One region of the Methylobacterium sp. JK268 genome, then DNA from elsewhere that is predicted to be linked to it. Evidence: predicted binding sites of a transcription regulator. Region 1 holds the regulator's gene; each other region holds the start of a gene.
The links. Region 1 encodes PhoB, which activates phosphate uptake and scavenging genes when phosphate is short. Its sites were predicted from a motif close to TGTCATNNANCTGTCAT; they were not measured.

Region 1 (10,267 bases):
CGTCCGGCGTCGGCGTGCTGACCGCCGGGATCATCCTGGCGATCATGATCGTGCCCTTCGTGGCCTCGATCACCCGGGACATGCTCGACCAGATCCCGACCGTGCTGCGCGAGAGCGCCTACGGCATCGGCTGCACCACCTGGGAGGTGGTGCGCCACGTCCTGCTGCCGCAGGCGTCGGTGTCGATCATCGGCGCGATCATGCTGGGCCTCGGGCGGGCGCTGGGGGAGACCATGGCGGTCACCTTCGTGATCGGCAACGCCAACCGCCTGTCGGCCTCGGTCTTCGATCCCGGCTCGACCATCGCGTCGCGCATCGCCAACGAGTTCAACGAGGCGGACGGCATGCAGCTCCACGCGCTGCTGGCGCTCGGCTGCATCCTGTTCATCGTCACCTTCATCGTTCTGATCATCGCCCGGCTGCTGGTGCGCCGGGTGAAGGTCGCCTGATCGCCGGAGCCGATCCATGGACGCCCGCACCCTCGCTCCGGCCGGCCCTTCTCCCACGACGCCCGCCCTCCAGGCCCCCCAGGCCTGGGGCCGCGTCCGGGCCGGCCGCCGCACGGCCGACCGGCTGCTCATCGTGCTCTGCACCGCCGCCACCGCGCTCGGGGCGGTCGTGCTCGGCTCGATCCTGATCATGCTGATCATCGAGGGCATCCGCGGCTTCTCGCCGGCCCTCTTCACCCAGGTCACGCCCGGTCCCGGCTCCGAGGGCGGCGGCATCGCCAACGCGATCCTCGGCAGCCTGATCATGACGGTGATCGGAATCGTGGTGGCGACGCCGGTCGGGGTGCTCGCCGGCACCTACCTCGCCGAGTACGGGCGAACCTCCAAGCTCGCGGACGCGATCCGCTTCCTCAACGACATCCTGCTGTCGGCGCCCTCGATCCTGATCGGCCTGTTCGTCTACACGGTCATGGTCCGCCCCATGGGCGGCTACTCGGGGTGGGCCGGCGGCGTGTCGCTGGCGATCATCGCCACCCCGGTCATCGTGCGCACCACCGAGGACATGCTGCGCCTCGTGCCGAGCCCCCTGCGCGAGGCGGGGGCGGCCCTCGGCGCCCCGCCCTCGATCGTCATCCGCGCGGTGACCTGGAGGGCCGCGCAGGCCGGCATCGTCACCGGCATCCTGCTGGCGCTGGCCCGCATCGCGGGCGAGACCGCGCCGCTCCTCTTCACCGCCCTCAACAACAATTCCTGGTTCAGCCCGAACCTGATGGGCGGCGTCGCCAACCTGCCGGTCATGATCTACCAGTTCGCCCTGTCCCCCTACGAGAACTGGCGGCAGCTCGCCTGGGCGGGCGCGCTCCTGATCACCGTCACCATCCTGGCCCTGTCGATCGCCGCTCGCATCTTCCTGCGCGGCGGCAAGAGCCGCTGACGCCGATGCCCGCGTCGATGAGGCCGACCCCGTTCCGATCCTCCGGAGAATCCCGATGAGCGCCTCCGCCACCGCCGCACCGGTCGTCAAGTCGGGCTCGGCCGACGAGACCGCGCCCGTCCGGCTCGCCGTCAAGAACCTGAACTTCTACTACAACACCTTCCAGGGGCTGAAGAACGTCAACCTCAACTTCCACGACCGGCAGGTGACGGCGCTGATCGGCCCGTCGGGCTGCGGGAAGTCCACGCTTTTGCGCACCTTCAACCGCATCTACTCGCTCTATCCGGAGCAGCGGGCGGAGGGCGAGATCCTGCTCGACGGGCGCAACATCCTCGACCCGTCGATCGACCTCAACGAGCTGCGCGCCCGGGTCGGCATGGTGTTCCAGAAGCCGACCCCCTTCCCGATGTCGATCTACGACAACATCGCCTTCGGCATCCGCCTCTACGAGCGGCTCGGCAAGGCCGACCTCGACGTGCGCGTCGAGGAGGCCCTGCGCAAGGCCGCCCTGTGGGACGAGGTGAAGGACAAGCTCAAGCAATCCGGCATGGGCCTGTCGGGCGGCCAGCAGCAGCGCCTCTGCATCGCCCGCACGGTGGCGCAGCGCCCGGAGGTGATCCTGTTCGACGAGCCGACCTCGGCCCTCGACCCGATCTCGACCGGCCGCATCGAGGAGCTGCTGGAGCAGCTCCGCGGCGAGTTCACCATCGCTATCGTCACCCACAACATGCAGCAGGCGGCCCGCATCTCGCAGTTCACCGCCTTCATGTATCTCGGCGAGCTCATCGAGTTCGGGCCGACCAACCGGTTGTTCATGAACCCGACCAAGCGGCAGACGCAGGATTACATCACCGGCCGGTTCGGCTGAGCGAAACCATATCGAGCGGGGAAAGCGCCATGCCGGACCACATCGTCAGTTCCTACGACGCGGACCTGCAGAACCTGCGCCGCAGCATCGCCGAGATGGGCGGCATCGCCGAGAAGATGATGGCGGATTCCGCCACCGCGCTGGTGCGGCGCGACTCGACCCTCGCCCAGGCGGTGATCGCGGCGGATTCCCGCCTCGACACGCTCCAGCGCGAGATCGAGGAGCGGGCGATCCTGCTCATCGCCAAGCGCCAGCCGATGGCGATCGACCTGCGCGAGACCATCTCGGCGATCCGCGTCTCGGGCGACCTGGAGCGGATCGGCGACCTCGCCAAGAACATCGCCAAGCGGGTGGTGGCGATCAGCGACCAGCCCCAGCCGCAGAAGGTCGTGGTCGGCGTCCAGCACATGAGCGACCTCGTGCAGGAGCAGCTCAAGGACGTGCTCGACGCCTACGCGACGCAGGACACCGCCGCGGCCCTCGACGTCTGGGCCCGCGACGGCGGCATCGACGCCCTCTACACCTCGCTGTTCCGCGAACTCCTGACCTACATGATGGAGGATCCGCGCAACATCAGCTTCTGCACGCACTTGCTGTTCTGCGCGAAGAACGTCGAGCGGATCGGCGACCACACCACGAACATCGCCGAGACGATCCACTACCTCGTCACCGGCGAGACCCTGCCCACCGACCGGCCGAAGAACGACCGGTCGAGCTTCGCCACGGTCGCCCCGCCGGCGCCGGAGGCCTGATACCACCGGTCATTTTTAATGACCGGTGGTTCCGTTCTCGAATTTTCGTCAAGCCTCTGGCTTGGCATCGAAAATTCGAGATGGTCAACGGCCCGATGCGTCAGCATCCTGGGCCGTTGGTATGACATCGTCGGGAGTGCAGCGTCCTTGATGAGCACCAGGATCCTGATCGTCGAGGATGAGGAGCCGTTGACACTGCTCCTCCGCTACAACCTCGAGGCGGAGGGCTTCACGGTCGACGCGGTCGCGCGCGGCGACGAGGCCGACATCCGGCTGCGCGAGCATGTGCCGGACCTCGTCCTCCTCGACTGGATGGTCCCGGGCCTGTCCGGGATCGAACTCTGCCGCCGCATCCGGGCGCGGCGGGAGACCGAGCGCCTGCCGATCATCATGCTGACGGCGCGGGGGGAGGAGGGCGACCGGGTGCGCGGGCTCGCCACCGGCGCCGACGACTACATCGTCAAGCCCTTCTCGGTGCCGGAGCTGCTCGCGCGGGTGCGGGCGCTGCTGCGCCGCGCCAAGCCGGCCCACGTGGCGCATCTGCTCGTCGCGGGCGACATCGAGCTGGACCGGGTCAGCCACCGGGTCCGCCGCGAGGGCCGCGAGCTGCATCTCGGCCCGACCGAGTTCAAGCTGCTCGAATTCCTGATGCAGAGCCCCGGCCGGGTCTTCTCCCGCGAGCAGCTCCTCGACGGCGTCTGGGGCCACGACGTCTATATCGACGAGCGCACGGTGGACGTGCATATCGGCCGCCTGCGCAAGGCCATCAACCGGCCGCGCCGGCCCGACCCGATCCGGACCGTCCGGGGCTCCGGCTACTCCTTCGACGAGATGTTCGCCAGCGGCGCCATCTAGGTGGAGCGCACGCGCGAGGCGGTGTCGTTGCTGAAGCACCCGGCTTCCGGAACCGTGGCGCGTCGAGCAGGCGATGGGTGCGCAGCGCTCCGCGACGGGTTCATCAGCGGAACGCTCCTGGAGCGCACGACACGCCTCATGCTGAGGTGCGATGTGTCTTCCCTATTCGTTCCGCTGATGAGCCTATCACGGAACATTGTACACGCGATAATCTGCTTGTGAGAGAATTCTGCACGGGCATCGACGCACTCGCATCAATTGCTCAATATCTTCGCCGCCGATCACACCCCGCGTTCATGCGCGAGGGACGGCGAAGCCGGTGAGGAACCGATGCCAACGGCCCGGCATGGGCTCGCCTCGCCCCGCGCGTGCGGAGTCGCGCGGGCAGCGCTCGGCCATGGCCCGCGCCGGTCAGCGGAAGGCCACGACCCGGCGGTCGCTGCGCTTGCGCTCGGCGGCGGGCTGGTAGGCGATGCGCGCGTGATGCGTGCAGTAGGGCAGGCCGGTGATGGACCGCGCGCCGCAGAAGCGGAAATCCGGGGAGGCCGGGTCGCCCATGGGCCAGCGGCACATGAATTCCCGCAGCTCCATGATCGTCACCCGCTCCGAGACCGGCAGCGCCACCTCGACCGGGGCCGGCGGCTCCGCGCGGATCAGGGCGAGCGGCGCGGGCGCGGGCGCCACGATCGTCGGGAGGGTGGCGGGGCGCTCCTCGTCGCCGGGGGCGCGGCTCCGGGGCGCCGGCGCCCCGTTCGTCTTCGTCACGCGCCCGGCGAGGCCGAGACGATGCACCTTGCCGATCACCGCGTTGCGCGACACGCCGCCGATCTCGGCCGCGATCTGACTCGCGCTGCGCCCCTCGCCCCAGAGCCGCTTCAGGAGCTCGACCCGTTCCTTCGTCCAGCTCGGGCCCGCATCCACCATCGCCGCCTCCGACATCCCCCATCCACCAGCCGCAACGACGCACGCGACCGCCCGCGATCGGCCAAGCGACCGCCCGTCCCGTGCCTCGAATCCTGCTGATGATCGCCGCTTCGTGACAGCGCTTGCGACGGGGGTGAACCTACAGGAGCCGCCGTTCTTCGCGCAAGAGTCCCCGGCTCGGCACCGGCCCTTTTCCCGGCGCGCGGCGGAGGGCGCCGGCCGCTCGCGGCACCGTCGCGCAGCGCGATGCGGGCGGCGGGGCGGGAGGAAGACGGCGGCGGAAAAACGCGGCTGAACAAGGCGTTAATGCGTCGTCCCGCGGGTGCAGTGCGGCCGGTGCGGCGCGTTCGGGACGGGCCGGGCGATCGGATCTGAGTCGCGCGGTAGGCCTGCCGGAGGCGCCGGACCGGCGCGGGCGGGCGAGGAGAGTGGCATCCGCGCCACGCTTCGGCGGACCGGGATCCGCCGCCCGCCGCGCCGCGGCCGACGCGACGGCGCATGCTCCACGTTGCCCGCGTGCCGGCCTGCACCTATGGTTTCGCTCCGGCGCCCCGCGCGCCCGACAGGATTGTCGCGCACTATGGGACCCTTCATGCGGACATCTCTCGCGGCCCTCCTGCCGGCCCTCGTCCTGGCCCCCGCCGGTCTCGCCGCGGAACCGGTCGGCGGGATCCACCTGGCGCCGCACCGTGCCGTCTACGACCTCACCCTGCTGCGCAGCGAAGGGGCGCGCTCGGTCGACAGCGCCCGCGGGCGCATCGTCTTCGACTTCGCGGGCGATGCCTGCCACGGCTGGACGCTCCAGTACCGGCAGGTGACCGTGCTGGAGAGCGCCGAGAGCGGCACCCGCACCTCGGACCTGCGCAACAACACCTTCGAGAGCGGCGACGGGACGGCCTTCCGCTTCCGCACGCAGACGGACCTGAACGGCAGCGCGCAGCCCCCCGTCGACGGGGACGCGAAGCGCGACGCCGCGGGGCTCGCGGTCGCCATCAAGGAGCCCCAGCGCGCGCGGATCGCCGTGCCCGGGGAGGTGCTGTTTCCCGCCTCGCACATGCGCCGCCTGATCGAGGCGGCGGAGGCCGGCGAGCACACGGTCTCGGTCAAGGTCTTCGACGGGTCGGATGACGGCCGCAAGGTCTACGACACGCTCGCGGTGATCGGCCCCCGCCGCACCGGACCGGCCGCCGTCGAGGCGAAGCCGGAAGGATCGGCGGACCCGGTGGACGGCAAGGCGGCGGGCCCGCCGGCGGAGGCGCCCCTGCAGGCGGGCGGCATGGCGACGATGCCGCGCTGGCCCGTGACCCTGAGCTACTTCTCCAGCGGCGAAGGGGAGCGCACGCCGATCTACGTGCTCTCCTTCGACCTCTACGAGAACGGCGTCAGCGGCGCGCTGCGGCTCAATTACGGCGATTTCACCCTGAGGGGCGACCTGTCGCGGATCGACCTCGGGGCGCAGAGCACGACGTGCACGCCCTGACCGGGCGCCGCGGCCGTGCTTTCCTCTTCCTCTGCGGAAGAAGCCGCCGAATGCCGGCGGAGCCGCGCACCTCCGCCGGGGTCACCGATGCCGCAGCCCGCCGAGCCGCTCGCGCTCTGCACCGATGACGATCTCGGCTACCAGCGCGGCCGGACGCGCTTCCTCCCCGGCGCGGGCTTCGCCTTCGACGAATCCTATCGCCTCGCCCACCTGCCCCTGGTCGCCCCCGAGCACCCGCTGGCGATCCCCGCGCGGCCGGGCACCTTCTACGATCGAGGCCGGCACCCGACCGTGACCTCGCTCGTCCTGCCGGTGCCGGTGGAGGATCTGCTGGCCTCGCCGGCCTATCGGGATCTCGACGCCGCCCTGCGGGCGGCGCCGTTCGCCCGCAAGATCGCCTGGATGGTGGCGGAGCGCCGCCGCCCCCGCCTCCATGCCACGCTCTGCGGCGGCCTCGCGGTCGGGGAGGCGCCCTTCGCCCTCGACCCGGCGCAGCGGGCAGCCCTGGCGGAGATCGGGCCGATCACCGTCGAGCTGCGCGGCCTGTTCTCGGGCAATCTCAATCTCGGCCGCCTCTACCTGCGGGCCTATCCGGAGAGCCGCGGCGGCGAGAACGTGGTGCGGATCCTGCAGCGCCGGCTCGGACGGAAGGAGTCCGACCTGTACGTCGTCGGCCTGCACAATCTCATCGAGGAGCTCGATCCGGACGAGGCCGCGGGCCTCGACGCGCTGATCGCCGCGTGGTGGGAGCGGCCGATCCTGCGGTTCCGGGCGGATCGCCTCTGGCTGCTGCGCGCCCGTGACGACCTCGTGCTGGATGGGGAGATCGGCGCCGTGGTGCCTCTCGCCTCGAGAGGGGGTGGGGCATGAGCGCGACCGGCGCGCCGGACCACTTCGCGCCGATCATCACCGAGCGGCTACGCCTGCGCTGCCCGCGGGCGGACGATGCGGAGGCCGTGTCGCGGATGCTGACGCCCGCAATCAGCCGCTGGCTGGCCTCGTGGCCGGTCCCGTTCACCCCCGCGATGGCAGCGGAGCGGATCGCAGCGGCGCGCCGGGCGGTCGCCGAGAACCGCGCCCTGATCTGCGCCATCGACGGGCGGGCCGATGGGATCCTGATCGGCTGGATCGGCGTCGTGCGGGAAGCGCAGGGCTGCGGCACGCTGGGCTACTGGCTCGGCGAGGCGCATCACGGGCGGGGCGTCATGCGCGAGGCTGCGCCCGCCCTGGTCGCGGCGGCATTCGCGCGGCTCGACCTCGCCGTGATCGAGGCGTCGGCCAACCCGGAGAACGCGGCCTCCCTCGGGGTGATGCGCGCCTGCGGGATGTGGCCGGCAGGGACGCGGGTGATCCACGCGCCGGCCCGCGGCCGCGACGAGGCGTGCCTCGTCTACCGGATCGCCTCGCCGACCGACCCCGCCGCGGATTGACTTCGCACCCGCACAACGCCATATCGGTGCTGCAGCGTCAGCGGCCGTACGGCCTGCGTGAGGAGGCTGCGTGACGGATTGGCCCGCTCCCATGCGCGGCAGGCCCGGCCTCCTCTTCAATCGCTTGACCCCTCCGGGCCGCTCCATCACGCGGGCAGCCCACCCCGAGAACCGGATCGCGATTGCAGTGCCACGCGCACCCTCACGGGCGATCCCGCTGCTCCCGAAAGTTCCACTCCCTTGACCCAATTCACTGATTTCGGCCTCGCGGCGCCGATCCTGAAGGCGCTCGCCGAAACCGGCTACGTCACGCCGACCCCGATCCAGGCCCAGGCCGTCCCGCTGGCCATGACCGGCCGCGACCTTTGCGGCATCGCCCAGACCGGCACCGGCAAGACCGCCGCCTTCGCCCTGCCGATCCTGCACCGCCTCGCCAGCGAGAGCCCGCAGCGCCGCGCGCCGCGCCGGGGCTGCCGCGTCCTGGTGCTCTCGCCCACCCGCGAGCTCGCCAGCCAGATCGCCGACAGCTTCCGCGACTACGGCAAGCACCTGCCCTTCTCGACCACCGTCGTGTTCGGCGGCGTCACCATCGGCCGCCAGGAGCGGGCGCTGGCGAACGGGATCGACATCCTGGTGGCGACGCCGGGCCGGCTCCTCGACCTGATCGACCGCCGCTCGCTGACCCTCGATTCCGTCGAGTACCTCGTCCTCGACGAGGCCGACCAGATGCTCGACCTCGGCTTCATCCACGCGCTCAAGCGCATCGTGACCCTGCTGCCGAAGGCCCGTCAGAGCCTGTTCTTCTCGGCCACCATGCCGAAGAACATCGCGGGCCTCGCCGCGCAGTACCTGCGCGACCCGGCCCAGGTCGCCGTGACGCCGGTCGCCACCACGGCCGAGCGCGTCGACCAGCGCGTCATCCACGTCGCGACGGGCGCCAAGCAGGCGCTGCTCGCCACCATCCTGCGCGACGAGTCGATCGACCGCGTGCTGGTCTTCACCCGCACCAAGCACGGCGCCGACCGCGTGGTGCGCGGGCTGGAGAAGTCCGGCATCGGCTCGGCGGCGATCCACGGCAACAAGTCCCAGCCGCAGCGCGAGCGGGCGCTCGCCGCCTTCCGGGCCGGGACCTGCCGGGTCCTCGTCGCCACCGACATCGCGGCCCGCGGCATCGACGTCGAGGGCGTCAGCCACGTGGTGAACTTCGACCTGCCGAACGTGCCGGAGGCCTACGTGCACCGCATCGGCCGCACGGCGCGGGCCGGGGCGGACGGGCTCGCGATCTCGTTCTGCAACGACGAGGAGCGCGCCTACCTGCGCGACATCGAGCGCCTGACCCGCCAGAAGGTGCCGGAGATGGCGATTCCCGAGGGCTTCGTCGCCCCGAGCCGCCAGGAGGCCGCGGTGGCCGAGGCCGAGGCCGAGCGCGACCGCCGCCAGCCCGGTCCGCGGGGCCAGCGCCCCGGCGGCCGGCCGCAGGGCCAGCGTCCGGCGCAGCCCCAGGGCGCGCGTCCGGCCGAGAACCGGTCGCGCAATGGCCGCCCGGCCCAGGATGGTCGCGCGGCCCATGACGGCCGCCCGGCCCGCCAGGGTCAGCCGGCGCGTCAGGGCCAGCCGGCCCGCCAGGGTCAGGAGGGTCGTCCCGCCCAGCACCGCGCCGAGGGCCACCACGGCCGGCCGCAGCAGGCGCAGGGCCAGCGCCGCGACGGCGCCCGCCCGGCCGGGGGCGGTCAGGATGGCCGCTCGATCGGCTGGCTCGACCGCGCGCCGCGCTGACGCGCCCGATCGGCCGGGCTTCGGCCCGGCTCCCGGTTCATGCAGCCCGTGCTCAGCGATGAGCACGGGCTGTCTTGCGTTCGGGGCCCTACCGGGAGGCCGGGATCCCGGCGCTGGCCGCCCAGGACTGCCCCCGCGCCTCGCCGCGGGTGCCCGCCTCCTCGATGTGCTGCCGGTACGAGGACGCGGTCATGACGTGCTGCGGCGCGTCGCTCCGCGGCGCCGCGATCCCGCGTCGGTCGCCACGCGGGGAGGCGCGAGCGGGTCCGATGCCGCGGCCCGTCAGCGGGGAGCGATGTGCCAGCGGAGGGTGACGCTCGCGGTGAACGGGATGTCAGCCGGCGGCGAGAGGGTGATGGCCGTCGGCTGCGGGATGTCGCCTTAAGAATGCTCCTGGCTCACATCCGCGCCCGTGATCTCGACGATCTCGCCCAGCGCCACGTCGGCGGCGTCCGCGAAGACCGCGGCCTGGGCGCGAGCGTCGCGCACGGCGGCGCGGCGCGCCTCGTCTCCGGCGATCCGATCATCCGCGACTTGGAATTCGATCCGGCTGATCTCGACAACGCCGCTCGACGCGAGACGGGTGATGACGTCGTTCAGTCTGTCGAGGGAGGCGGCCTTCAGCGTCATCGACGTCTGCGCCTTGTCCCTCATCGGCTCCTTTTCTTCCGGAGGCTTCTTCGCCCCTGGGGATTCACGCTCCTCCGTCAGCGAAAACGACGCTTTCTCGATGGTCACGCCGTTCTCCGCGAGCCCATCGACGACCGCCCTCGCGCGAGCGAGGCGCTCGCCGTGCGCG
Region 2 (10,267 bases), on a different contig from region 1:
CGGAATGTCGACGGTCGGCAGCACGTCCTTGGGAGCAACGATGATGGCGCCTGCCCCGCCGAGCACCATCAGCACGGCGAGGACGTAGAAACTGATCCGAAACTTTAGGGCGTACTGGACGAGTCCCATGCACTCTCCCCCGACGCGTGAGAACGGCTGAGTCACGCTCACGTTGCACGCCGGGCGACGGCGCAGCGTCGCAGGCCTTCGCCCGCCAGCGGCGCGTGGCAAGGCCCGGGCCGATCGGCACCCCACCCCAAAGCACGATCGCGCGAACGCAGCGCTCGAACCCGGGCCGGCGACTGGCGTTGGTGGCGGAACGGAGTTCGCCATGCTGCCCCTGCGCACCGCCCTCGTTGTCCTGGCGGCGATGTCCACCGCCACCCTTGCCCAGGCTCAGACGGATCGCACCGGAACGGGGAGCGGCCCCCTGTCGACGCAGCGCGCGCCGAACACCACGGCGGTCGGGCGGACCAAGCCGCCGAGCCGCGCCGCGAGCCCGGCGACGACCGGAACCGTCAAGCACCGCACCCGGATCGAGCGTCAGGACGACGCGATCTCGCGGGGCATCTGCGTCGGGTGCGACTGAGCCCTCTGGCGGCGATCCCCGCGCTGCAGCGCGCGGCGCCGGACGAGCGCCGCGGACAGGATTGGCCGTCCTTTTCGGACGAACGCGTGTTCCGATCGGCGGCGAAAACCCTCGATCCTTGAGACCGTCACGTCAGGACGGGCGCGGGCGTCCCGTCTCCCGGCGCGACCCGCTCAATGCGCGTCGGCGGACGGTCCCTTCGGCGGCGCCACCTTCCGCATCAACGGCACCAGGGCGGTGGCGAGGACGAAGCAGGCCGTGATGGCCACGAAGGCGTCGGCGAAGGTCATGGTCTGCGCCTCGCGATAGGCGAGCGACCAGAGCTGGCGCAGGGACGCCGCCTCGCCCCGGACCGGATCGCCCAGCACCGCGCCGGCCCGCAGGCTCATCCGCCCGAGCGCGTCGGTCATCGCCGTGTTGGCGGGCGTCAGGTGCTCGGCGAGGCGCAGGAAGTGCAGGTTGGTGCGGTCGTTCAGGATCGTGCCGCAGGCCGCGATGCCGATCGCGCCGCCCAGGTTGCGCATCAGGTTGAAGAGCCCCGAAGCGAGTTTCAGCTTCGCCGGCGGCAGGCCGCCGAGAGTCAGGGATACGGTCGGGGCGACGGCGAATTGCTGGGCGAAGCCGCGCAGCGCCTGCGGCAGCAGCAATTCGCGCCAGCCCCACTCGTGAGTGATCGGCGTGAAGAACCACATGCTCAGGCCGAAGAGGCCAAGGCCGAACATCATCAGCCAGCGCAGGTCGAAGCGCCGGGCGCAGAGGGTGTAGACCGGGATCGCCATGACCTGGAACACGCCGGTCGAGAACACCGCGAGGCCGATCTGCAGGGCGGAGAAGCCGCGCACGCGCCCGAGGAAGAGCGGCGTCAGGTAGATGGTGGCGAAGATCCCGATGCCGGTGATGAAGGAGAAGAGGCACCCGAGCGCGAAGTTGCGGCTCCGGAGCGCCGTCAGGTCCACGATCGGGTTCGCCACCGTGAGGGTGCGCCACACGAAGGCGACGCCGGTGACGAGGGCGGTGATGGCGCAGAGGCGGACCGCCTGGTCGTCGAGCCACTCCCAGCGCGGCCCCTCCTCCAGGGCGTATTCGAGGGTGCCGAGGAACACGGCCATCAGCAGGATGCCGAGGTAATCCGCCCGCTTGAGGAGCGAGGGGTCGGCCTCGTCGATCCGCACCAGCAGCGGCACGACGACCGCCACGAACACGCCCGGCACGAGGTTGACGAAGAACAGCCAGTGCCAGGAGAAATTGTCGGTGATCCAGCCACCGACCGTCGGCCCGAGCGTCGGGGCGAGGGAGGACAGGGCGCCGATCGTCGCCGCGGCGACCACGATCCGCTTGCCCGGGAAGAACGCGAAGGCGGTGGTGAACACGGTCGGGATCATCGAGCCGCCGAGGAAGCCCTGCAGCGCCCGGAAGGCGATCATGCTGCCGATGTCCCAGGCCCAGCCGCAGAGCAGGCTGGTGAGCGTGAAGCCCGCGGCCGAGACGCAGAACAGCCAGCGGGTCGACATCACCCGGGCGAGGAAGCCCGAGAGCGGGATCACGATGATCTCGGCGATGAGATAGCTCGTCTGCACCCAGGCGACCTCGTCGGGGCTGGCCGAGAGCCCGCCGCCGATATCCTTGAGCGAGGCCGAGACGATCTGGATGTCGAGGAGGGCGATGAAGAAGCCGACGCACATCACCGCGAAGGCGAAGATCTTCTGGCCCTCCGTGAGCTGGCGCGGCGCCGCGCGCTCGCCCGCGGCGGCATGGCCCGGCCGCAGGGCGAGGGCGGCGCTCACCGGGCCGCCTCCCCGACCACGATCCGCGGCGCGCCCGAGCGCTCCTCCTCCGGCTCCGTCCCGCCGCGCCGGTCGACGGTGGCGGTGACCGAGAGGCCGGGCCGCAGCTTGCCGAGGCGCGCGCCCTCCCCGTCGAGGCGGATGCGCACGGGCACCCGCTGGACGATCTTGGTGAAGTTGCCGGTGGCGTTCTCCGCCGGCAGGATGCTGAACTGCGCGCCGGTGGCCGGGGCGAGGCTCTCGACGTGGCCCGCGAAGGTCTCGTCCGGCCGCACGTCGGCGACGACCGACACGGACTGGCCGGGCCGCATCCGGGCGAGCTGGCTCTCCTTGAAGTTCGCGTCGACCCAGAGCCCGTCGCTCGGGACCAGCGAGACGAGGCTCGCGCCCGCCGTCGCGTAGGACCCGGTCCGGGCGCTGCGGTTGCCGATGACCCCGTCGACGGGCGCGCGCAGCTCCGTGTAGCCGAGGTTGAGCCGGGCGATGTCGCGCTCGGCGACCGCCTGCTCCCGCGCCGCCTGGGCTTGGCGCGCCTGCGTGTCGATGACGGCGATCCGGCGCTCGGCGGCGTCGAGGGTGGCGCGCGCCTTCTCGACGGCGGCGTCCGCCTTCTTGTGGTCGGCCTCGGCCTGCTGGAAGCGCTGCTCGGAGGCGTACTGGGCCGCCGAGAGCTGGCGGTAGCGGGTGAAGTCGAAGGCGGTGCGCGCCGCCTCGGCCTGCGCGGCGGCGAGGTCGGCCCTCGCCTGCCCGATCACCGCCTGCTGCAGGGCGCGGGTAGCCTCCAGATTCGCGAGCGCGGCGTCCTGGCCGGCCACCGAGGCCTCGGCCCGGGAGAGGGCCGCCCGATAGTCGCGGTCGTCGATCCGCAGGATCAGGTCTCCAGCCCGCACCCGCTGGTTGTCCGCCACCAGCACCGCGGCGACGAAGCCCGGCACCTTGCTGGCGATGACCGTGACGTCGCCGCCCACATAGGCGTCGTCGGTGCTCTCCAGGAACCGCCCGGTCTCCCACCAGGAGCGGCCGTAGAGCCCCGCTCCGGTCAGGGCGGCCAGGATGGCGAGAGGAACGAGCCGCCGCTTCCAGCCGCGCCGTCCCGCGGCCTTCGCCTGCACCGCCTCCCCCGCCGTGAATGTCCCGACCGTCGCGGTGCCGCTCATGGCTGTTCCCTCCTAGAGGCCGATGCCGTCGCCGAAGCGGCGGCGGAGCTTGGCGTCGGCGGCCGGGCCCGCCACGACCCGGACGCCGTCCGCGAGGGGCCGGCCGGTATGCCGGTCGACCACGACGGGATCGACCGGGGCGCCGGTCTCCGGCTCGACCAGGGCGACGCTAACGCCCTCCGGCGCGAGGTGCCGGTTGCCCCAGGCGAGCAGGGTCCAGAGCACCGGCCGGAAGTCGCGGCCCTTCTCGGTCAGCACGTATTCGTGGCGGGGCGGACGCTCCTGGTAGAGCCGCCGCTCCAGCAGCCCCGCCTCGACCAGCGCCTTCAGGCGCCGGGTCAGCATGTTGGGGGCGATGCCGAGGCTCGCCTGGAACTGCTCGAAGCGGGTGTGGCCGTAGAAGGCGTCCCGCAGGATCAGAATGCTCCACCACTCGCCGACCCGCTCGAGGCTGCGGGCGATGGGGCACTGCATGTGGCCGAAGGATGCGCGTTGCATGACGCATCAGATAGCGCAGTCACTATCATCATGCAAGTGACCGGGCCGAGAAACGCGGCCCGGCCGGGGACCGGGCCGCGTCTCGGGGAGCGGTCAGATCACGCGTTGTCGCCCCGGATCGCCGCCACGACGGCGTCGGTGACCTGCCGGGTCGTGGCGGTGCCGCCGAGATCCGGCGTGTGCAGGCGCGGATCGGCGGTGACGCGCTCGATCGCCCGCATCAGGCGGCCGGCCGCCGCCGCCTCGCCGAGATGCTCCAGCATCTGCACGGCGGTCCAGAAGGTGCCGATCGGGTTGGCGATGCCCTTGCCGGTGATGTCGAAGGCCGAGCCGTGGATCGGCTCGAACATCGACGGGAAGCGCCGCTCCGGGTTGATGTTGGCGGTCGGCGCGATGCCGAGCGAGCCGGCCAGCGCCGCGGCGAGGTCGGAGAGGATGTCCGCGTGCAGGTTCGTCGCCACGATCGTGTCGAGGGAAGCGGGCTTCATCACCATGCGCATGGTCATGGCGTCGACCAGCATCTTGTCCCAGGTCACGTCCGCGAAGTCCCTCGCCACCGCGGCGGCGATCTCGTCCCACATCACCATGGCGTGGCGCTGCGCGTTCGACTTCGTCACCACGGTGAGGAGCTTGCGCGGACGCGACTGGGCGAGCCGGAAAGCGTAGCGGATGATCCGGTCGACGCCCGCCCGGGTCATCATCGAGACGTCGGTGGCGACCTCCTCGGGATGGCCGCGATGCACCCTCCCGCCGACGCCCGCGTACTCGCCCTCGGAATTCTCGCGCACGATCACCCAGTCGAGCTCCGGGCCTGTGACGTGGCGCAGGGGGCTGGTGATGCCCGGCAGGATCCGGGTCGGGCGCACGTTGGCGTATTGGTCGAAGGGCTGGCAGATCGCGAGGCGCAGGCCCCAGAGCGTGATGTGGTCCGGCACGTCCGGCGCGCCGACAGCGCCGAAATAGATCGCGTCGTGGTCCTTGATCCGCTCGCGCCCGTCCTCGGGCATCATGGCGCCGTGCCGCTTGTAGTAGTCGGAGCCCCAGTCGAAATGGTCGAAGGCGAGGCCGAAGCCGCCGTCGCGCTCGGCGAGGGCGTCCAGCACCTCGATGCCGGCGGCGATCACCTCCTGGCCGATGCCGTCCCCTGGGATCGCGGCGATGCGGTACTGCTTCATGGCGGCATTCCTCGTGGCAACGGTCGGCGGACGGAGAGCGCGAGGCGGCGGACCGGGTGGTCCGCCGGAGCGAGAGTGGGAAGCCGGCCGATACGGTGAGCGTCGCGGACGCGAGCATCAGGCCGAGGGTCATGCTGCCGGTGACGCCGCGGGGCCAGCCGATCCGCGAGGGACCCCTGAAGCCCCCCGAGATCGCCGATCGCGATGGTCGCCGCGGCCTTCGTGCCCGACCGGAAGACGGTCGGCAACTGCCGGGAGAGCGAGCGCGCCGCCATCCCGCCGGCGACGGCGAGGAGAACCGGGGTGGCGCTCATGACGCTGACCGCGACGGCCGTGTGGCCGAGGGCCGTCACGATCCGCGGCAGTCGCGGCGTGATCCCGACGAGGCCGGTCGTCAGTCCCCTTGATCCGGCCCCCCGACGCATCGGGCTGACGGATTCACAGAATGCGAAAAATACAAACAGATCAGATACTTATCTCGACACACGAGGTTCCCGGGTTTGGCGCGGGGACCCCTCTCCCGTGCGGGCCAGCGTGTTCACACTTCGCCCATCGGCATGAAAAAGCCTTTCTTTCGCAATCGCTTGAACTGAACCGAGGAGACCCGCGGGATCCCCTCTCCCGTGCGGGAGAGGGGTAGGGGTGAGGGTCCCGGACCGTGCCGTCATCACGCGAAGACGGTCGTGCTGGCAGCGGGACAGGTCAGAATTCTTGCTGAACCACCTGGACCCTCACCCCTGCCCCTCTCCCGCACGGGAGAGGGGTTCCCCACGCCACATCCGGGAACCATCGTGTGTCGACGCAAGTATCTGACCTACTTTTATTTTTCGCGTTCCGTAAATCCGCTAGCCCGCACGGGACAGGGGATCCGGCGGGTCTCCTCGGTTGCGTTCAAGCAACTGCGAAAGAAGAGCTTTTTCATGCGGATAGGCAAAGCGTGAACACGCTGGCGCGTCGGGAGAGTGGATCCCCGACAGTCCCGAAGCGCCAACACCGATGATCAACTGTCTTTCCCGCAATTCAGACCAGTTATCCGTCCGCCAGGGCCGGAGAGGCCGATCACGAACCGATCCGGCTCGGCCACGCCCGCGGGTGCGAGGGCAACCGTCGGCCGCCCTCGCGTCGGGGCGCGCGGCGCGGCCCCGGTGGCACGCACGGCCCGCCCTCCGGGGAAGGCCGCGCGGCGATCGGAGAGACGCCGTGCCGGCGATGGCGGCCGGCCCGGCGCACGGTGGGGCGACGCGGCGGGAACCACCCCGCGGAAACGGGGCGGCGCGGCGCCGCGCTACGAACAGGTTGTTGCGAAGAATGCCCGCCGGGATCGCGAGCCGATCGTCGTCCGGTCGGAGGTGGCTCTGGCTCCCCTCGCCGCTCCGGTCCGCCCCTTACGGGTCGGCCGGGGGCACGCCATGCCTCCCGAACGGCGCCGCCCGATGACCGGCGGCCTGGACGTCTAGTGGACGACCCGCGTGGAGCTCGTGCGCAGGCGGTTGATCTCGTCCTTGAGGTGCAGCTTGCGTCGCTTGAGTTCGACGAGACGCAGGTCGTCCGTCGAGGGGTGGGAGATCGCTTCCTGGATTTCGCGCTCGAGCGCTTCGTGCTTGCGCTCGAGCTCGGACAGATGCGTCTGAAGCGACATCGGCCGATTCCTCCTGTCATGGTTGCGACACACTGAGCTTGCCACAGGCCGATGCGGCTGTCGAAGGCATTCTTCGCTGCGGCGCACGATGACGATGGCACGACCGAATCGCGACAAATGCTCTATATCCCGCCTGCCGGGACCGGCATGGGGGACGGAGGAACAACGGTAGTCGCGCGGTCGACGTTAATTCGACGCCGCGGCGGCGTTCCCCTCCCCAGATCACCCTAGCTTCCGCTGCGAGAGACGGCGATGTCGCGCCGCAGCGTCGGCGCGCCGTCCTGGCAACCTGCGCCTTGCTGGAATCGGCCGGCTGGCGCATTCTTGGGGCAGGTCGTCGGGATGGACGAGATGGCGTTCGAGTTGAGTGCGGAATCGGCGGCCGAGTACGAGGCGGAGCTGGCGCGCTTGCGCGAGGAACATCGTGATCTCGACGACGCGATCGAGGCGCTGATGCAGCTCGCGGGGGGAGACCGGCTGCAGATCCAGCGGCTCAAGAAGCGCAAGCTCACCCTGCGCGACCGCATCACCTTCCTGGAAGACCAGCTCACCCCGGACATCATCGCCTGAACCATCGCCCGGTTGCGGCCCGCGTCCCGGGCCGCTAGTGCGAGCGGATCGGGCGCCGGTCCCACGGCGCGCAGCGATCAGGAAAGCGTCACGAGCATGACGGCATCGCCCGCGGTCGCGGTCATCATGGGCAGCCAGTCCGACTGGGCCACGATGCGGCACGCGGCCGAGACCCTCGACGCGCTCGGCATCGCCTACGACGCGCGCATCGTCTCCGCCCACCGCACCCCCGACCGGATGGTCGCCTTCGCCAAGGGGGCGCGGGCGGCCGGATTCCGGGTGGTGATCGCGGGCGCCGGCGGCGCCGCGCATCTGCCCGGCATGGTCGCGGCGCTGACCCCGCTCCCGGTGCTCGGCGTGCCCGTGGAATCGAAGGCGCTGTCGGGCCAGGACAGCCTGCTGTCGATCGTGCAGATGCCGGCCGGCATCCCGGTCGGCACGTTGGCGATCGGACGCGCGGGGGCGGTGAACGCCGCCCTCCTGGCGGCCGCGATCCTGGCCGGCACCGACCCGGACCTCGCCGCACGGCTCGACGCGTGGCGCGCCCGCCAGAGCGAGGCCGTCGCCGAGCGTCCCGATTCCTCCGCCCCGTGATCGCCGGACCATGACGTCAGCCCCCCCGCGTCCTCCCCTCGCCCCCGGCGCCACGATCGGCATCCTCGGCGGCGGCCAGCTCGGCCGAATGATCGCCCTGGCGGCCGCGCCCTACGGGTTGAGGACCCATGTCTACGCGCCCGACGCGGACAGCCCGGCCTTCGCGGTCGCCGGCACCCACACCGTCGCGGCCTACGACGACGAGGCGGCGCTCGCGCGCTTCGCGGCCTCGGTCGACGTGATCACCTACGAGTTCGAGAACATCCCGCGCCGCACGGCCGAGATCCTCTCGGCGGCCAAGCCGCTGCACCCGAGCGCCGACGCGCTCGCCACCACGCAGGACCGGCTCTCCGAGAAGAGCTTCGTGGCCGGGCTCGGGATCGCGACCGCGCCGTTCCGCGCCGTGGACGACGCGGCGGGGCTGCGGGCCGCCCTCCAGGATTTGGGGCTGCCGGCGGTGATCAAGACCCGCCGTTTCGGCTACGACGGCAAGGGCCAGCGCATGCTGCGTCCCGACCTTCCCGTCGATGCGGAGGAGGTGATGGCCTCCCTCGGCCACCAGCCCTGCATCCTCGAAGGCTTCGTCCCCTTCGAGAGCGAGGTCTCGGTCGTCGCCGCCCGGAGCGCGGACGGCGCCTTCTCGGCCTTCGATCCCTGTGGGAACGAGCACCGGGACCACATCCTCGCCTTCACCCGGGTGCCGGCGCCCGGCATGGATGCGCGCAGCCGCGAGGAGGCGCTCGCCGTGACGCGCCGGATCGCCGACGCCCTGCAATATGTCGGGGTGCTCGCCGTCGAGATGTTCCTGGTCCGGGAGCCGGACGGCGCCAGCCGCGTGATCGTGAACGAGATCGCCCCGCGCGTTCATAATTCCGGGCACTGGACCATCGAGGGGGCGCTGACCTCGCAATTCGCCCAGCACCTGCGGGCGATCTGCGGCTGGCCGCTCGGGTCCGTCGACCGGACCGGTCAGGCGCGAATCGAGATGCGTAACCTCGTCGGCGAGGAAGCCCATGCCTGGCGGGCGATCCTCGCGGAGGCCGGGGCCCATCTCCACCTCTACGGCAAGGGCCGGGCCCGGCCCGGCCGCAAGATGGGGCACGTCACCCGCCTGCTGCCCCCGGCGTGAGGATCCGCCGCCACAGACCGCGACCACCGGCGGCCTGACCGTCGGGCAGCCACACCTTCGCCACATCGGCCCTGTGAACGGGAGCGAGGTGGATGCTTAAGGCGACGTTCATCCCGATCCGTGACGGTCCCTCGACCGGTGCGGCGGGCCGGCGCTCCGCGGCACCCGATGATGTGGACGGGACGCGCGGCCGGCGACGCCGCCGTTGGGGGATGGGGTGATGAAGCCAGTGATCGTGCCGCGCCGGACCAAGCCGGCCGCCGTGCTGCTCGGGGCGAGTGCGCTCGCGGCGCTGCTGCTCGCCGGCTGCGACACTGTCGGCCGCGCGACGGCGACGAAGCAGTTCGCCGTGCTGGAGACGGACAAGAGCGGTGCCGCCGACGTGAACATCGCGTCGCTGAGCGACGTGGTTCAGCGCAACCCGAACGATCCGGCCGCCTACAACACCCGCGGGGCCGCCTACGCCCGGGCGGGCAATTACGGCGACGCGATCGCGGATTTCACGAAGGCGATCCAGCTCGATCCGAACTCGGCCTCCGCCTACTGCAACCGGGCGCTCGCCTACCGCCAGTCCGGCCGCAACGACGCGGCCCTGCAGGACTTCTCCAAGGCGATCCAGGCCGATCCGAACTACAGCGCCGCCTTCATCGGCCGCGCCAACCTGCAGCGGGCGCAGGGCAATTACGAGGCCGCCTATGCGGACCTCAGCCAGGCGATCCGCCTAACGCCGGAATCGGCGGAGGCCTACCATGCCCGCGGCCTGGTGCGGCAGGCGCAGGGCCAGCACCGGGCGGCCATCGGCGACTTCGATTCCGCCATCGACCGCAACCCCTTCGTGGCGGCCCCCTACGCCGCCCGCGGCCAGAGCCTGATCGCCACGAACCAGTACGACAAGGCGATCGAGGACTTCAACGCGGCCCTGAACGTGAACAACAAGGACGCGGATTCCTGGGCCTACCGGGGCGTCGCCTACGAGAAGTCGGGCCGCCGCCAGGAGGCCATCGAGAGCTTCCAGCGCGCCTCGGCCATCGATCCGAACAACCCGGTTGCCCGCCAGGGGCTCGGGCGGGTTCAGGGCGGAATGGCGACGCTGTTCCGCTAGAGAATCCTCCCTCTGCGCAGGCACGGTCAC
Region 3 (10,267 bases), on a different contig from region 1:
TACACCGCCTGCGACCGCATCGCCGCGCTCGGCGACGGGCAGATCATCGCCGCCGGCCCGATCGAGGACATGCTCGCCTCCGATCACCCCTGGCTGCGCTCCTACTTCCACGGCAAGCGGGCGCGCGCGGTCGTCCCGGGCGGCGCGCGGACCGGCGCCGGCTCCGAGGCGATCGCGGCCGCCGCATTTTCGCCCGCCGAATGAGGACCATGACGGCATGGAAACCCGCGCCAACAACGTCCTGATCGGGGCCTTCACCCTCGCGGTGATCGCGGCCGGCTTCCTGTTCGCCTTCTGGCTGCGCGGCAGCACCTCCAATCAGGCGCGGGTGCCGCTGCGCATCGTGTTCTCGGGCGGCGTCGGCGGCCTCGCCAAGGGGGCCGTCGTCACCTTCAACGGCATCCGGGTGGGCGAGGCGCGGGACGTCGAGCTGCTGCCGCAGGATCCCCGGCGCGTCACCGCGATCGTCGAGGTCGAGCGCGCGACGCCCCTGCGCGCCGACACCCGCGCGCGCCTCGACATGACGATGCTCACGGGCGTGGCCTCGATCGCCCTCGTCGGCGGCAGCGCCGACGCCCCGGCCCTCAAGCCGCCCGAGGGCGAGCGGATGGCGACGATCTTCGCCGATTCCTCGGACATCCAGGACCTGATGCAGAGCGCGCGCATGATCGCCCAGCGCGCCGACGACATGCTCCAGCGCCTCGACCGGGTGGTCGCCGGCAACGAGGGCGCGATCAACCGCACGCTCGCCAATGTCGAGACCTTCTCGAAGACGCTGAGCGACGCCGGCCCGGCCCTCGACGCGCTGGTGAAGGCGATCGACGGGCGCAAGCTCGGCAACCTGATCGACAATGCCGACCGCTTCTCGGCCGCGCTGGCGGCGGCCTCGCCCGACATCCAGGACGGGCTGCACGACGCCCGCACTCTCGCGGGCAAGCTCAACGCCTCGGCCGACCGGATCGACGCGGTGCTGAAGGGCGCGGAGGGCTTCCTCGGCTCCGCCTCCGGCGAGGAAGGGAAGAGCACCTTCGGGGAGATCCGCGAGGCCGCGGTCTCGATCCGCGAGGCCGGCCGCGCCTTCCGCACCATGTCGGAGAACCTCGACAAGCGGACGGCGACCATCACGACGAGCTTCGGGCGGCTCAGCGGGGCGGGCCGGCGCGAGGTCCAGAACCTCTCCACCGAGGGCCAGCGCACGCTGGGCACCCTCAACAGCGCCGCCCGCAGCATCGAGCGCGACCCGTCCCAGGTGATCTTCGGCGGCAAGCCATCGTTGCCCGAATACAACGGTCGCTGACCCTGTGGCGCCGCAACGGGGGCGTGCAGGTGCGCAAAGGCACGCGGCGGCCGGGCCGGCGATGTCCGGTCAAGGTTCCGGTCCTATAATCCGGCTCCGAGACCGCAGCCCGCCACGCTTCATGCCGCACGCTTCCCTCCGCGCCCCGCTCCTCTGCGCCGTGCTCGCGACCCTCGCGCTCGGCGGCTGCGGCACCGGCGCGGTCCCCTCGACCTTCGACCTCACGGCGCTGCCCGGCGCGGCGCGGGCCGGGGCGGCGCGCCGCTCGCTGGTCGTGGCCGAGCCGGTCGGGCTGCAGCCCTTCGAGGCCGACCGGATCATCGTGCGCGAGCCCGGCGGCGCCCTCTCCTTCCTTGGCGGCGGGCAATGGGCGGACCGGCTGCCGCGCCTGATCCAGGCCCGGCTGATCCAGAGCCTGGAGAACACCCGCAGCCTGCGGTCGGTGAGCCGCCCGGGCGACAAGATCGCCGCCGACACGCTGCTGGTGACGGAGATCCGCGCCTTCGACATCGCGGCCGGCTCGCGGGAGGCGGTGGTGGATCTCTCGGCGAAGCTCGTCTCGGACTCGACCGGCGCCGTGGTGAACGCCCGCGTGTTCGAGGCCCGGGTTCCGGTCGCGGAGATCAACGCCGCCACAGCTGCCAACGGCCTCGACCGTGCGCTGACGATCGTGCTGGCGGACGTGGTGCGCTGGGTGGGGACGGGCGGCTGACCGGGCGATCGCCGCCCTGCCCTACTGCACCAGCCGCACCGTGCGCTTCACCGTGTTGCCGACGCCGTCCGGCACCGGGATGTCGCTCACGCCATAGTTGGAGTTCAGGTAGATGCTCGGGCCGTCGAAGAACTCGACCTGGCGCGCCACGATGATCGTGTACGCGGAGCGGTCGGCCACCGGGTTGCCGGCGTCGACGATGAGCCGACCGGCCGGGAGGTAGATGGTCCCGAGCAGGTTGCGGGCGTTGTTGCTGATGATCCGGTACTGTCGCATCGGGGGCGAGCCGGGCGGCGGTGGCGGCGGCGGGGTGTACTTCTCGGTCGAGACCGCCGCGACCGGCGCGCTGACGCTGCGGTTCTCGAAGAACAGCAGCCCGGCCATGACGCCGTCCTTGGGCGCGGTCAGATCAATGCTGCTCTTCACGTCGAACAGCACGCCGCCCGCGTCGCCGGTGAAGTAGAAGCCGACGTTCTGCCCGCTGATCGAGGCGTTCTTGTCGACGGTGAGCGGACCGTCGTCGATGATGTAGATCCCCGCCGCGAAGGTGACCACCGCCCCGTTGGTGATCTTCAGACCCTTGCAGTAGATGCCCGGCGTCAGCAGCGCCGTCGGAGTTTTCGACCCGTCGATCACGGTCGGCGTCGTCGTCGTGCAGCTCGGGATCGCGGGGCCAGAGCGGCTCGCCAGGGGATCGGTCCGAACGGGGCAGCCGCTCTGCGTCACGCCGCGCACGCTCGCGCGGCCGATGGCGATGCCGCCGGCCGAGCAGACCAGCGCCGCGTCGACGCTCGCCCCGTTCTCGATATGCACGCCGCCCTTGTCGGTGGAGTTGCCGAACATCCCGCAGCTCGTCGCCGCCAGGGTGGCGTTCTTGTGCAGGTGCATACCGTCGGGGCGGCTGTCGTCCAGGGTGAGGAGGCAGATCCGGGTCGAGCCGGAGAGTTCCGCCGTCGCGCTCGCCCCGATCTCCATGCTGGGAAGCGTCAGCAGGCGGCCGAACAGGCTCTGCATGGTCTCGTTGATCGCGACCGTGACGGTGCTCCCCCCGCTCCCGATCGTCGCGGTGACCCGCGTCTGGGATGGGTCCGTGCCGTTGGCCGACTGGAAGGCGAGGCTCTTCGCCCGCGCCTCGACGTAGCGGTCCGACCCGGCGACCGTCAGCTCGCCCGCCGCGCCGAGGGCCGCCACGTCCACCGCCTTCTGCAGTTCGGCGCGCCGCTTGTGGATGCGGGCGTACTCGACCGCGGCCCCGCTCGCCGCCACGATCACCGGGAGGCTCAGGCTGAGGATCAGCGCGACGACCCCCGCCCGGTCCGAGAGAAATCGCCCGATCGTACGCATCCCGCACCGACTCTCATCCGCGCGTGGATCATTGTTGTCAGGGATTAAAAATCCGTATTCATCAACTGTATCTCGATCGCGCTCCACACTCTTTGAGCATTCTATCCGATCAAGATTACGCTCGACTGATCGTTACGAACCTTGCGGCGGATGACGGAAGAACCGCGCACCGCGGGAAGCACGGAGGCAAGTCTCGCGGAGACGCGCCGTGATCTCACGGTGCCGCTCGCGGCGATTGCTGCGGAAGGCGAGCGTCGACCGCGACGGCGTCGCGGCCGGCGGGCCCTACTCCATCACGGCGGCCTTCATGATCACCACCATCGTGGCGCGGGCCGGCCGGTCGCCGACGCAGCGCACCGTGTGCGGCCGGTCGCAGCGGTAGCGCAGGGTCTCGCCGGCCTTGGCGCGCTGGACGCTCCCGGCCACGTCGATCTCGAACTCGCCGTCGAGGACCGACAGGCACTCGACCGAGCCGCGCTGGTGGGCGTCCGAATCGAGTTCGCCCCCCGGCTCGGCGGTGAGGTCGTACCATTGCAGCCACTCGACCGTCTTGATCCAGCCGGTGATGGCGAGCCGCACCTTGCCGTCCTCCGACAGCAGGATCGGCGTGTCGGCCCGGGACGACTTCTCGATGAAGGGCTCCTCGTCGCCCGTGGCGAGCACGCGCTCGATCGAGACGTCGAGGGCCTGGCTGAGGCGCCAGATCGTGGCCAGGGTGGGATTTGTCTCGTTGCGCTCGATCTGGCTGATGATCGACTTCGCCACGCCCGACTGCTCGGCGAGTTCGGAGAGCGACAGGTTGTAGGCCTTGCGCAGGCGCTGGATCGTCTTGCCGAGCTGGCCCGACAGGACCTGCGCGCCCGTCATCAGGTCCCTCGTCCGCTCACGTCCCCGCTCCACACCCATCGGCCGCTCTCACCCCGCGACGTTCCGCATTCCGAACGTCCGTACGCTCCATCAAACGCAATCGACCCGGGAGGGCAAGGGGCTTGCGCCCGCGGGGCCATGTTTTCGGGCCGGCGCCTCACCACCACGCGTGGAAGTGGTGGACCGGCCCGTGGCCGTGCCCGATCGCCAGCCGGTCCGCCTCCGCCAGGGCCGCCGCCAGGTAGCCCTTGGCGGCCCGCGCCGCCTCCGTGAGGGGCACGCCGCGCGCGAGCCCGGCGGCGATCGCCGCGGACAGCGTGCAGCCCGTCCCGTGGGTGTTGCGGGTCGCAAGCCGCCGGCCGGCGAGCCGCAGGACGGCGTCGCCGGGTCCGACCAGGAGGTCGACGCTCTCCTCGCCGGCCCCGTGGCCGCCCTTCATCAGCACCGCCCCCGGGCCGAGGGCGAGGAGGCCCCGCCCCTGGGCCAGCATGCCGGCCTCGTCCTGCGCCACCGGCGCGTCGAGGAGGGCGGCGGCCTCGGGCAGGTTGGGCGTCAGCACCCGGGCGAGCGGGATCAGGTGCCGGCGCAGCGCCTCGACCGCCCCGGCGGCGAGCAGCGGGTCGCCGCTCGTCGCCACCATCACCGGGTCGAGGACCACCGGGAGGCCCGAGGCGTGGCGGCGCAGGCCCTCCGCCACGGCGGCGATCACCGGCTCTCGCGCCAGCATCCCGACCTTGACGGCGCCGACCGCGAGGTCGCCGAAGACGCTCGCGATCTGCTGCGCGACGAAGGCCTCCGGCACGTCGTGGATCGCCTGGACGCCGCGGGTGTTCTGGGCGGTGAGCGCGGTGACCACGCTCGCCCCGTAGACGCCGAGGGCCGAGAAGGTCTTGAGGTCGGCCTGGATGCCGGCGCCGCCGCCGGAATCCGACCCGGCGACCGTGACCGCGATCGGCGTCACGCCGCCCCCCGCGCCGCCAGGACCTCGTCGACCACGGCGCGCAGGTCGCGCGCCCGCGGCTCGACCTCCCCGGGCACGCCGAACAGGGCCGAGATCAGCGCGATCCCGTCCGCCCCGGCCCCGATCACCGCGGCGGCGTTGCCCCGGTCGATCCCGGCGATCGCGCCCAGCGGGAGTCCGGCCCGGGCGAGCCGGGCCCGGAACGCGATCCGCGCCAGCCCGTCGAGGCCGACCGGCGGGTCGGGGTTCTGCTTGCTCGCCGTGGCGAAGACCCCGCCGATGCAGGCGTAGTCCACCGGCATCCGGTAGAGTTCGTCCGCCTGCGCGGCCGTCTTGATGGTGAGGCCGATGATGGCCCCGGGGCCGAGCAGCCTGCGGGCCTCGGCCGGGTGCAGGTCCTCCTGGCCGAGATGCACGCCCTCCGCGCCCGCCGCCAGGGCGAGGTCGACCCGGTCGTTGACGAGGAGCGGGACTCCGGTGCCCGCGAGCGCCGCGCGGATCGCCCGGACGCGCTCCAGACTGTCGCGGATGCGGGCGATCTGCTTCTCGCGGTACTGGAGCAGGGTACAGCCGCCCGCCACCGCGGCCCGGGCCATGGCGGCGAGGTGCGCGCCGTCGCCGCCGCTCACCCCGACGTCGAGGATGCCGTAGAGGCGCAGGTCGACCCGGACCGGCGCGCGCGACTCCGCGGGATGCATCGGGACGCTCCTGGCCGGGAGATCCGGCCGGGTCGGGAGTATGCGGCGGCCGCCCCGGGCGTCAATCTTGGGCCGCGCGCGGCGCCCCGGCCGTCAGGCGATCCGGGCGCCCCCCGCCGCGGCGTCCCGGGCGCGCTCCTGGGCGAGGCGCCGCTCGCGCCACACGGTGTAGACGCCCGCCCCCGCCACGATCGCGCCGCCCAGCGCCACCGCCGCCTGCGGCAATTGCCCGAACACGAACCAGCCGATCAGCAGCGACCACAGCATCGTGGTGTACTCGAACGGGGCGACCAGGGAGGCGTCCCCGTGCCGGTAGCTCTCCGTGAGGAGGATCTGGCCGATGCCGCCCAGGATCCCGATCATCGCGAAGCCGCCGAATTCCGCGAGGCTCGGCAGGCGCCAGCCGAGGGCGAGGGTCGAGAGGCCGAGCAGCGAGGTGAAGAGGAAGAAGTAGAGGACGATCGCCCCGGTGCGCTCCGTCATCGTGAGGCGCCGGACCTGGATCGTCGCCGCCGCCGAGCAGACCGCGGACAGGCAGGCGAAGAGCGCGCCGATGGAGCCCGCCGTCCCGGCCCCGCCGAGGTCGAGATGGGGCGCCAGCATGATCAGCACCCCGAGGAAGCCCACCACCACGCCCGCCCAGCGATAGGCCTGGACGCGCTCGCGCAGCACAAGGGCCGCCAGGACCACCACGAGGAGCGGCGAGGCGTAGCCGATCGCCACCGAATCCGAGAGCGGCAGGAAGGACAGGGCCGCGAAGCTCGCGAACATGCCGCAGGCCCCGATGAGGCTGCGCAGGACGTGGCCGCGCAGGTTGTCGGTCCGCACCGCCGCCGCCACGCCGCCCTGCCAGGCGAGCCAGATCAGGAGCGGCAGGATGGCGAAGGAGGAGCGGAAGAACACGATCTCGCCGGTGGGGAACTGCCGGTCCGCGAGGCCCTTCACGCCCGCCGACATCAGCGTGAAGGTGAGGGCGGACAGGATCTTGAGACCGATCCCGAGATAGGGGCGGCCGGACTCGGCGGAACGCGCGGCGGCCCCGGCCAGGGGGCGCTCGGGCAGGACGACGGGGGCAGCCATGGGAAGAGTCGCAGGGAGGATAGGAGGAAGGTCCTTCTAGCCTCCTCCCGTACGGCCGAGCCAGCCGGATCGCCACTGTCCAGATCTGCGCTCCCCGCATGCGGTTCTTCATCAGACCGCAAGGAAGGCCGATTCCGGGCAATCCTGCGTTCCGCCCGCCTTAATCGGGTCGGGACCGGGCTTCGTCATCAAAGTGATACGCGAATGCGGTTTGGGTGCGCCCCATAGACCGAAAGGAGACGGACGTGGCTGACGACGCTGATGCGCTGCGCGTGCGCTCGCTCTTCCTGTCCGACCTCCATCTCGGCACGAAGGGCTGCCAAGCGGAGCTGTTGCTCGATTTCCTGCGCGAGGTCGATTCCGACGAGATCTATCTCGTCGGCGATATCGTGGACGGCTGGAAGCTGAAATCCGGCTGGTATTGGCCGCAGGCCCACAACGACGTCGTGCAGAAGCTGCTGCGCAAGGTGCGCAAGGGCTCCCGGCTGATCTACGTGCCCGGCAACCACGACGAATTCCTGCGCGACTTCCTGGACCTCCATTTCGGCGGCATCGAGGTCCACGACCAGATCCTGCACGAGGGGGCGGACGGCAAGCGCTACCTCGTGATCCATGGCGATCAGTTCGACCTCGTGGTGCGCCACGCCAAGTGGCTCGCGCTGCTGGGCGACGGAGCCTACACGGCGGCCCTGTTCGTCAACACGCACCTGAATTGGGTGCGGCGCCGCCTCGGCCTGACCTACTGGTCGCTCTCGGCCTGGGCCAAGCTGAAGGTCAAGAACGCCGTCAACTTCATCAGCCGCTTCGAGGAGCTGCTGGCCGCCGAGGCCAAGCGCGTCGGCGCGGACGGGGTGATCTGCGGCCACATCCACCACGCGGCCAACCGCGAGATCGACGGGCTGCGCTACCTCAATACCGGCGACTGGGTGGAGTCCTGCACGGCGATCGTCGAGCATTACGACGGCCGCATGGAGGTGATCCGCTTCGCCGAGATGCGCGCCGGGGTCGCCACGGGCCAGCCGGTGCTGCCGCGGCCGGACGCGGCCCCGGTCGAGCCCCTCCCCGCCCCGCGGCCCGCCCGCGAGCACACGGCCTCCGACACCCGGGCCGTCGCGTGAGACTGCTCATCGCGACGGATGCCTGGCATCCGCAGGTCAACGGCGTCGTCCGCTCCCTGGAGCAGATGGCGAAGGCGGCTCCGGGTCTCGGCGTGACGCCGATGATGATCACGCCGCAGCTCTTCCGCTCGGTACCGCTGCCGGGCTACCGCGAGATCCGGCTCTCGCTGGTCACGGCCCGCGGCATGGCGGCCCGCTGCCGCGAGATGGCGCCGACCCACGTGCACATCGCCACCGAGGGGCCGATCGGGCTCGCGGTGCGGCGCGTCTGCCTGTCGGAGCGGCGCCCCTTCACCACGAGCTACCACACGCGCTTCCCCGAATACCTCGCCGCCCGGCTGCCTGTGCCCCCGGCCCTGAGCTACGCGTGGCTGCGCCGGTTCCACAACGCCGCCAGCGGCACCATGGTGAGCACGCCGTCGCTGGAGCGCGAGCTCGCCGGCCGCGGCTTCCGTACCCTCCTGCGCTGGACCCGGGGCGTGGACACGGAGCTGTTCCGCCCCCGCGACGAGCCCGAGCCGGAGGCCCTGCGCGGCCTGCCCCGTCCGCTCTTCCTCTTCGTGGGGCGGCTCGCGGTGGAGAAGAACGTGTCGGCCTTCCTGTCCCTGGATCTTCCCGGGACCAAGGTCCTGGTCGGCGACGGCCCGGATCGGGCGCGCCTGGAAGCGCAGCACCCGGAGGCGCGGTTTCTCGGCACGCTCACGGGCGAGTCGCTGGCGCGGATCTATTCCGCGTCGGACGTGTTCGTGTTCCCGAGTCTCACCGACACGTTCGGGATCGTCCTCCTGGAGGCCCTGGCGAGCGGCCTGCCGATCGCCGCCTATCCGGTGACCGGCCCCCTGGACGTGGTCGGCGGAACGGATGTCGGCGTCCTGGATCACGACCTGCGGGAAGCGGCGCTCGCCGCGCTGGCGATCCCGCGGGGCCGCTGCCGGGACGAGGCGCTCCGCTACACTTGGGCGGAGAGCGCCCGCCAGTTCTTCGGCAACATCGAGGCCGCGCACGCCAAGGGCCCGGCCGATCTGCGCTCCGACACCCGCCCGAGCGCGGCGGCCGTGTTCGGGGCGGCTCCCGGCACCCGCGAGGGTTAGAGAGACAGGGCATCACGGGGCGCGCCGTCACGCTCGCCGTCGTGCGGCCCACCGAGGGGCCCCAGCACCGCCGCGCGCCCTCGCAGTGGACGCCCGCTCTGAAGGCCGCGGCGCGGGCCATCCCGGAAACAGCGCCGCGTCGTGGCGCCGAGGATGGGGGCGGATCCCGCCGCATTGGGGGCCGATCCGCAAGCATGCCCTGACCACCTGACCGACAGTGCGGGACAAATTCTCAGCCGTACGTCCTAGATACGCATCCGATTGAATACGGAAGCAAGACCGAAACACCGAGCACAATATTCCATCAATGGCAACAAATCCACCTCCTCATGCTGAGGTGCGAGCGGAGCGAGCCTCTGGCGGGCCGCAGGCCCGCACGCACCCCAGAGCATCTCGTCCAAGGCGCCTTTTCTCTTGGATGAACGTTCTGGGTGCTTCGAGACCTCTGCGCGGTACCTCAGCATGAGGAGTGTCGCGCACTCCAGGCGGGTTCATTTGATGAGCAGGCTATCGAGATGTGTGCACACGGTAGCCCGTGCGGGAGAGAGTAGGGTCCGAGACCGGCCCGTCATGAAGCGAAGATGGTCGTGCTGGCAGCGGGACACGTCAGAATACGTGCTGAACCACCTGGACCCTCACGCGGGATCTCCGATCCCCTACCCCTCTCCCGCACGGGAGAGGGATTGCCGCGCCACGACCTGCGGGCCGGACGGCACCGCCTCGCGGGAGCGTTCGATTCAGACGTTCTTGCGCGGACGGCCGCGCTTGCGGGGCGCCTCGGGATTGGGTGCGGGCGGTCGCGCGGCGGCGCGGTCGCGGCGGAGCTGGCCGAGGCCGAGGGTCTTGGCGAGTTCGGAGCGCTGGGCCGCGTAGGTCGCCGCCACCATCGGGTAGTCCGGCGGCAGGCCCCACTTCTCCCGGTACTGCTCGGGCGTCAGGCCCCGCCCCGACAGGTGTCGCTTCAGCGACTTGTAGGGTTTGCCGTCCTCCAGCGAGATGATCGCGTCCGGCGTCACCGTTTTCCGGATCGGGATGGGAGGAACCGGCTTCTCCGGCTTCGGCGGCGGCGGTGCCACGATCGTCGTCAGCGAGGCGTGCA

Region 2: the regulator PhoB is predicted to act here: its motif matches at 6,857-6,873, upstream of ACW9J6_RS06065 (YdcH family protein).
Region 3: the regulator PhoB is predicted to act here: its motif matches at 7,143-7,159, upstream of ACW9J6_RS17440 (UDP-2,3-diacylglucosamine diphosphatase).

What each region holds. Positions count from the first base shown of each region.
Region 1 is NZ_JBSVZN010000001.1:267,672-277,938, reverse strand. Features, by position in the region: gene pstC (phosphate ABC transporter permease subunit PstC) at 1-449, shown strand, start outside; gene pstA (phosphate ABC transporter permease PstA) at 466-1,383, shown strand; gene pstB (phosphate ABC transporter ATP-binding protein PstB) at 1,439-2,251, shown strand; gene phoU (phosphate signaling complex protein PhoU) at 2,281-3,003, shown strand; gene phoB (phosphate regulon transcriptional regulator PhoB) at 3,154-3,858, shown strand; gene ACW9J6_RS01185 (GcrA family cell cycle regulator) at 4,270-4,782, opposite strand; gene ACW9J6_RS01180 (cell envelope integrity EipB family protein) at 5,375-6,262, shown strand; gene ACW9J6_RS01175 (hypothetical protein) at 6,350-7,132, shown strand; gene ACW9J6_RS01170 (GNAT family N-acetyltransferase) at 7,129-7,692, shown strand; gene ACW9J6_RS01165 (DEAD/DEAH box helicase) at 7,933-9,468, shown strand; gene ACW9J6_RS01160 (SIMPL domain-containing protein) at 9,850-10,267, opposite strand, start outside.
Region 2 is NZ_JBSVZN010000004.1:96,098-106,364, forward strand. Features, by position in the region: gene ACW9J6_RS06035 (efflux RND transporter permease subunit) at 1-129, opposite strand, end outside; gene ACW9J6_RS06040 (hypothetical protein) at 332-589, shown strand; gene ACW9J6_RS06045 (DHA2 family efflux MFS transporter permease subunit) at 763-2,373, opposite strand; gene ACW9J6_RS06050 (HlyD family secretion protein) at 2,370-3,530, opposite strand; gene ACW9J6_RS06055 (winged helix-turn-helix transcriptional regulator) at 3,543-4,028, opposite strand; gene ACW9J6_RS06060 (tartrate dehydrogenase) at 4,127-5,203, opposite strand; gene ACW9J6_RS06065 (YdcH family protein) at 6,657-6,842, opposite strand; gene ACW9J6_RS06070 (YdcH family protein) at 7,194-7,412, shown strand; gene purE (5-(carboxyamino)imidazole ribonucleotide mutase) at 7,509-8,006, shown strand; gene ACW9J6_RS06080 (5-(carboxyamino)imidazole ribonucleotide synthase) at 8,017-9,135, shown strand; gene ACW9J6_RS06085 (tetratricopeptide repeat protein) at 9,356-10,237, shown strand.
Region 3 is NZ_JBSVZN010000014.1:192,928-203,194, reverse strand. Features, by position in the region: gene ACW9J6_RS17480 (ABC transporter ATP-binding protein) at 1-204, shown strand, start outside; gene ACW9J6_RS17475 (MlaD family protein) at 218-1,297, shown strand; gene ACW9J6_RS17470 (ABC-type transport auxiliary lipoprotein family protein) at 1,419-2,009, shown strand; gene ACW9J6_RS17465 (TadE/TadG family type IV pilus assembly protein) at 2,031-3,353, opposite strand; gene ACW9J6_RS17460 (helix-turn-helix domain-containing protein) at 3,639-4,259, opposite strand; gene thiD (bifunctional hydroxymethylpyrimidine kinase/phosphomethylpyrimidine kinase) at 4,378-5,181, opposite strand; gene thiE (thiamine phosphate synthase) at 5,178-5,879, opposite strand; gene ACW9J6_RS17445 (DMT family transporter) at 5,973-6,959, opposite strand; gene ACW9J6_RS17440 (UDP-2,3-diacylglucosamine diphosphatase) at 7,205-8,077, shown strand; gene ACW9J6_RS17435 (glycosyltransferase family 4 protein) at 8,074-9,168, shown strand; gene ACW9J6_RS17430 (MucR family transcriptional regulator) at 9,906-10,267, opposite strand, start outside.